Pelagicoccus sp. SDUM812003: one gene and its partner. Each later gene encodes a partner of the first gene's protein in a complex. Links are inferred from orthologs where the notes say so. Each region holds a gene or a part of one and is shown on either strand. Other genes may lie near its edges. The genes, in order: nusB and rpsJ.

What was found.
Region 2: the proteins of nusB (region 1) and rpsJ are in contact, whole or in part, in a solved structure (PDB 3D3B), measured with the Escherichia coli proteins. The link is inferred for Pelagicoccus sp. SDUM812003 from one-to-one orthologs.

The regions. Positions count from the first base shown.
Region 1 is NZ_JARXHY010000004.1:89,211-92,410, forward strand. What follows is about bases 11-2,894. They hold nusB (transcription antitermination factor NusB), read left to right. Parts: upstream 11-1,169; coding sequence 1,170-1,619; downstream 1,620-2,894. Other genes in these bases: ribB (3,4-dihydroxy-2-butanone-4-phosphate synthase), read left to right, coding at 11-581; ribH (6,7-dimethyl-8-ribityllumazine synthase), read left to right, coding at 697-1,167; ftsY (signal recognition particle-docking protein FtsY), read left to right, coding at 1,680-2,612; QEH54_RS07060 (SulP family inorganic anion transporter), read right to left, coding at 2,760-2,894. Outside these bases: more of ribB, read left to right, coding at 1-10; more of QEH54_RS07060, read right to left, coding at 2,895-3,200. UniProt on the Escherichia coli protein: Part of the processive rRNA transcription and antitermination complex (rrnTAC). The complex forms an RNA-chaperone ring around the RNA exit tunnel of RNA polymerase (RNAP).
Region 2 is NZ_JARXHY010000014.1:126,248-129,556, reverse strand. What follows is about bases 125-3,117. They hold rpsJ (30S ribosomal protein S10), read left to right. Parts: upstream 125-1,463; coding sequence 1,464-1,772; downstream 1,773-3,117. Other genes in these bases: rplD (50S ribosomal protein L4), read left to right, coding at 2,534-3,117; rplC (50S ribosomal protein L3), read left to right, coding at 1,878-2,516; fusA (elongation factor G), read left to right, coding at 125-1,439. In the rest of the region: more of fusA, read left to right, coding at 1-124; more of rplD, read left to right, coding at 3,118-3,166; rplW (50S ribosomal protein L23), read left to right, coding at 3,163-3,309. UniProt on the Escherichia coli protein: Involved in the binding of tRNA to the ribosomes. Part of the processive rRNA transcription and antitermination complex (rrnTAC). The complex forms an RNA-chaperone ring around the RNA exit tunnel of RNA polymerase (RNAP).

The DNA of each region.
Region 1 (3,200 bases):
TCAACGACGACGGCACCATGGCCCGCACCCCGGAGCTCTTCGAATTCAAGAAGCGCTTCGGGCTGAAGATGATCTCCATCGCGTCGCTGATCGAATACCGTCACCAAAGGGAAAACCTGGTGGAGCTGGTGCACGAGCGTCCCTTTGAGAGCGCGCATGGGGCCTTCACGCTCAAGGTGTTTCGCAGCGTGCTGGATGGCAGGGAGCACTTCGCGTTCGTGGCTGGCGAACTGGGAGAGGAGCCGACCCTCGTGCGGGTGCACGCGGAAAACGTCTTGAACGATCTCTTCCAGCCCGCGGACGCGGAAAACAGCGACGCCATCGGGACGGCTCTCCAGCGCATCAATGCCGAAGGCTGCGGGGCCTTGGTCTATATCCGTCGTCCCAGCGGCGGCCTGGTGCTGAAAAAGGGCGACGGCAACGAAGCGGCCCATCGCATGAGCCTTCGCGAGTACGGGATCGGCGCCCAGATCCTCTCCGCGCTCGGGTTGAGCAAGATCCGCCTGCTCTCCCAAACCAGTCGAAATGTCATCGCGCTCGACGGCTACGGCCTGGAGATCGTGGAGACGGTGCGGCTGTAGGCGTCTGGGGGCGTTTCTCGGGAAGGCGAAGAGGCCTTGGTTCGGCGCCTTTTGCCTTTACATGCCGGGAGGCGGCGGGCATTTCCCTGACTCCTCTCACGAACCCGTTCTTACTATGAGCAATCTGTCGCCCACCTCTCTCGCTGTCGATGGGTCCGATTTCCGGATCGGCATCGTCGCGGCGCGTTTCAACGACGTCTACGTTTCCGGCTTGCTGGATGGGGCGCTCAAGACGCTCAAGGACGCTGGAGTGGCCGAAGGGAGCATCGTGATCGAGCGGGTGCCGGGCTCGAACGAGCTGCCGCTCATCGCTCGCTACCTTGCGGAAGAAGGCAGCTTCGATGCGGTGATCGCGCTCGGGGTGGTGATCGCCGGCGGGACCCGGCATTACGAAATGGTTTCCGATTCCGCCAACTACGGTTTGCAGGAAGTGGCAATCAAGACGAAGGTGCCGGTAGTCGCTGGACTGATCGTCGGGGACAACGAGGAACAAGTGAAGGAACGCTGCGTCGGATCGATCCCCAAGGGGGCGGAGTTCGGCCAGTGCGCCTTGGAAATGGCGCAGCTGCGCCGCAAATATTGCTAGCTATGTCAGAGGGAAAGAAGTCTCAACGCCGGGAGAATCGCGTCGCCGCGATGCAGTACATCTACGCTTGGTCGATCAATCGGCCGCGGGACCTGGTCGACGATCTGCGGGTGTTTTTCGACAATCTGGAGCAGGAGCGCGACTACTATTCCTTCGCCGAGGAGCTGATCCACGGGGTGATCGAGTTTTCGGAGGACGTGGACGAAAAGATCATGCAGCTCGCGAGCAACTGGGATTTCGGCCGCATCGCCAAGATCGACTTGGCCATCCTGCGCCTCGCTGTCTACGAGCTGCTCTACCGCAAGGACATTCCGCCGGTGGTCAGCATAAACGAGGCCATCGACTTAAGTAAGGAATTTTCCTCCGCCGAGTCGCGCCGCTTCGTCAACGGCATCCTAGACAAGGTCAAGGGCGAGCTCGACCGCCCCTCGCGCACCGCGAGCTTGGATTAGCCACCGCGCGTCGCAAAGCGAGGTTGAAGCCTGCCGCCTTAGTTCTCACAGTCTGCCGCGATGTTTTCCATTTTTAAGAAATTCAAGGACGGGCTCGCGAAATCCGCGAAGAGCATCGCGGAGAAGACCGGCGGCATCTTCGGGCGCAAGGCGCTCGACGCGTCGTCCATCGAGGAGCTGGAGGAGGCGTTGTTCGCATCGGATTTTGGATACGAGACCACAGAGGAAATCGTGGAGGAAACGCGAGCCGCGTACCGAAAGGACAAGTCGCTGCGAGGCCAGGATGTGGCCAGCATCGGCTCCTCTGTCTTGAAGCGCGTGCTCGCAGGCTCCGAGGGGCGGGTCGCGTTTCAGGAGGGCAAGCCGACCGTGATCTGCATGATCGGGGTGAACGGCTCCGGCAAGACCACCACTACCGCGAAGTTGGGATTTCAATACAAGCAGGAAGGGCGAAACCCTATGGTGGCGGCGTGCGATACCTTCCGAGCAGCGGCCATCGAGCAGCTGAGGGAATGGTCGAACCGGCTCGATCTGGAAATCGTGGCTGGCCAGCATGGCTCCGACTCCGCCTCGGTGGCTTTCGACGCCTATCAGGCCGCTAAGGCCCGCGGGCACGATACGCTGATCATCGATACCGCGGGGAGATTGCACACCAAAAGCAATCTGATGGACGAGCTGGCCAAGATCAGACGCGTGCTGCAGAAGCACGACGAATCCGCCCCGCACTACAGTTTGCTGGTGGTCGATGGCAGCCTTGGCTCCAACTCCATCGAGCAGGCCCGCGTCTTCCACGAGAAATTCGGTCTCGACGGCTTGGTGGTGACCAAGCTCGACGGCACCAGCCGCGGCGGCGCATTGGTCGGCATCTACCGCGAGCTCAAGCTGCCTATCTTTTTCCTCGGTTTCGGCGAACGTCCGGAGGATCTGCAGGAGTATCGAATCGACAACTACGTGGACGCCATCTTCGGAACGCCGGAAGAGGCGGAAGCGTAGCGTCCGGTCGGCCGTTTTGCGCGGCCCTTTGGCTCGGAGCGTTTCTACATTTCGTGAGGCGCCAAGGTGGAACGTGACCTCCGGGCGCGTTCAGCGCGAGCCCGGAGGTCTCGCGCCACCATAGTGAAAGTTGCTCACCGCTAACGGCTAGCGTTTTTCCTTGGCGTAGATGGATACCTTGGGGGTGAGGCCGCCGAGGATCTGATGGGCCCGTTTGAGGGCTTTGGCGGTGGAGAGGGTGGGGTTGCTTTCCTCGTCCGAGAAGAGGTTCACCTCCTTGATGATCTTGTCCAAGCCGGAGTTGCGGAAGATGCGCATGGTGTCGGGGCGCACCTCGCTTACCAGCAGGATGCGGTCGCGCTCGTTCATGTATTTTATCAGCTCCTCCAGAGCCATGCAGCTGGTGGCGTCCAGATTGTAGGCGTTTCGTAGTTTCATCACCACTACCTTGAGGTTGGGGTCGTCGCTGACGCGGCGCATCTGGTCGCGGAAGAGTTCGGCCGCCCCGAAAAACAGCTCTCCCTCCACGTGCACGATGGAGACTTCCGGATCGGCCCGCTTGTCCTTTTCGCTGAGCTGGCCGAGCTG
Region 2 (3,309 bases), on another replicon or contig:
CGCTCATCGAGGCGGTAGCCGAACATGACGACGAACTGGCCGAAGCTTACTTGGGCGGAGAGGAGATCACTGTCGAGAAGCTGGTGCTGGCCATCCGCAAGGCGACGATCGCTCTTAAGTTCGTTGGTGTCATTCCTGGATCCGCTTTCAAGAACAAGGGCGTGCAGAGCGTGCTCGACGCGGTGGTCAACTACCTTCCGAGCCCGCTAGACATGCCGCCGATGGTTGGCCATGCCGACGACGAAAGCCTGGTCGACATCGAAGCCGATGACGCCGGCAAATCCAGCGCCTTGGCCTTCAAGCTTTGGAGCGATCCCTACGTCGGAAAACTGGTATTCATCAGAGTATACAGCGGTACCATCAAAAAGGGCGACGTTCTCTACAACCCGCGTACCCGCAAGAGCGAGCGCGTGAGTCGCATTCTGCAAATGAAAGCCGACACGCGCGAGGACCTCGAGGTGGTTCGCTCTGGCGATATCTGCGCTTTGGTTGGTATCAAGAATGTGGCGACGGGCGATACTTTGGCCGACAAGTCATACGATGTAGCCCTCGAACCTCCCACGTTCCCCGAGCCGGTCATCTCCATGTCCATCGAGCCGAAGACCAAGGCCGACCAGGAGAAGATGTCGCTCGGTCTCGGTCGCCTCTCCGAGGAGGATCCGACGTTCGTGGTGAAGACCAACGAGGAGACGGGCCAGACGATCATTTCCGGTATGGGCGAACTGCACCTGGAAATCATTCGCGATCGTCTGTTCCGCGAGTTCAAGGTCGGCGCCAACTCTGGCAAGCCGCAGATCGCGTACCGCGAAACCATCACCAAGAAGGCTCCGGGCGAGGGCAAGTTCATCCGCCAGTCCGGCGGCAAGGGCCAGTACGGTCATGCCGTTATCGAAATCGAGCCGCAGGAAGCAGGGAAGGGCATCGAGGTCGTCAACGAGATCGTGGGCGGCTCCATTCCCAAGGAATTCATCAAGCCCACCATGGATGGCATCAAGGAAGCCTGCCGCAACGGCGTGGTGGCCAGCTATCCTGTCGTTGACATCAAAGTACGCATTCTCGACGGCTCCTTTCACGAAGTGGACTCCTCCGAGGCCGCTTTCAAGATGGCGGGCATTTTCGCCCTCAAGGACGCTTTGCAAAAAGCGGGAGCAGTCCTGCTCGAGCCCATCATGAAGGTGGAAGTCTCCACTCCAGACGAATTTCAAGGCGACGTCATCGGCGACCTCAATCGCCGTCGCGGCCATATCCAGAATATGGAAGCGAAAGGTGACCTCGCGATCATATCCGCCAGCGTGCCGCTCGAAACCATGTTCGGCTACGCGACGGATGTACGCTCCCTCTCCAAGGGCCGTGCAAGTTACACAATGGAGCCGTCTCACTTCGAGCAGGTTCCAGCAAACGTCCTCCAAACCATTGTGAACCAAGGCTTGCTTTACTAGGCCGCAACTTTCTACCGAACGAACATGACTGGACAAAAAATCCGCATCAGACTTCAAGGTTTCGACTATCGAGTGATCGATCAGTCCGCGTCAGAAATCGTGGATACCGCAAAGCGCTCCGGCGCTCGCGTATCGGGCCCCGTGCCGCTTCCGACGCGAATCGAGAAGGTTTCCGTTAACCGCTCCCCTCACGTGGACAAGAAGTCCATGGAGCAATTCGAAATCCGCACGCACAAGCGCTTGCTGGATATTATCGAGCCAACTGCTCAAACAGTTGACGAACTGAAGAAGCTCAACCTTCCTTCCGGCGTCGACATCACCATCAACGTTTAAGAGAGCGACACCTAACAGACAGAATTTCGCCTGACCACGAAGGTCGGGCGCTAATGTGGGTCTAATAAAAACGAAGGCAGCCGCCTTCACCTACCTCTTAGAACTATGAACTATACGCTATTAGGCAAAAAGCTGGGCATGACCCAGGTTTATGGCAGCGACAACGAGGTTGTTCCTGTCACCGTGCTGCAGGCTGGTCCCTGCCCGGTTCTCCAAGTCAAGACAGTCGAATCCGACGGATACAATGCCATCCAGATCGGTTTCGGCGCCAAGAAGGACAAGAACGCCAGCAAGGCGGCTCTTGGCCATGCTAAGAAAGCTGGCGTCGCCAACGCTCCCCGCATCATTCGCGAGGTGCGCAGCGCAGACGCTATCGAAGCGAACCCAGGCAACGTGCTCGACGTGAGCAAGTTCGAAGTCGGCAAGAAGGTCGACGTGATCGGCGCCACCAAGGGTAAGGGCTTCGCCGGTGTTATGAAGCGTTTCAACACCAAGGGCGGTCCCGCTTCTCACGGCTCCATGTTCCACCGCCGCATCGGTTCTATCGGTCTCTGCCAATGGCCAGGACACGTTTTCAAGAACCAGAAGATGCCAGGTCACATGGGCGCCAAGCAACGCACTATTCAAAATCTCGAAATCGTTCAGATCGACGCCGAGAAGAACCTCATTTTGGTCAAGGGCAGCGTGCCGGGCGCCAATGGCGACACCGTCATGATCCGCTCCGCGATCAAGGCCAAGAAATAAGGGAGGACTGATCGACCATGAAGCTTAAACTTTTCAACAACGACGGCAGCGCCAACGGCGAAGCGGAATTCGAAGGACTTCCCGTTTTCGAAGACGACAAGGGCGTACAGGCTGTCAAGGAAGTCGTCGTCGCTCAGGCGGCGAACAATCGTCAAGGCAGCGCTAGCACCAAGACTCGCGGCGAAGTCCGCGGCGGTGGCAAGAAGCCCTGGCGCCAGAAGGGCACCGGCCGCGCTCGCGCCGGCTCCAATCGCTCCCCAATCTGGGTTGGCGGCGGTATCGTCTTCGGCCCACGTCCTCGCGACTACTCCAAGAAGATCAACAAGAAGGTGAAATCCCTCGCGTTCAGCCGCGCTCTTTTCGATCGCGTCGCTGACGAGTCGATCGTTGTCATCGAATCCCTCGACCTCGCCCCCAAGGCGAAGGAAGGCAGCAAGCTCGTTCGCGGCATCGCTCCCGAAGGCAAGGTGCTGGTTATCGACAAGGAATTCTCCGACACCGCCATCCTCGCCCTGCGCAACCTCGCCGGCGTGGCCCTGGAAGAAGCTCCCTACATCAGCGTAACGGAACTCTGCCAGTTCAAGACAATCATCGCAACGCGTGCAGCTCTCGAAGCGCTGATCGAGCGCGCGAAAGGAGGCTCGAAATGATCCAGCCAGATAAAGTCATCAAATCAGTTCGCTTGACTGAAAAATCCAACCTTCAGTCCTCCGAGATTGGCCAGTACACTCTCGAAGTTTTCAAGGAAGCCAACAAGGGCTCCATCAAGGCTGCGGTTGAGAAGGTCTTCGAT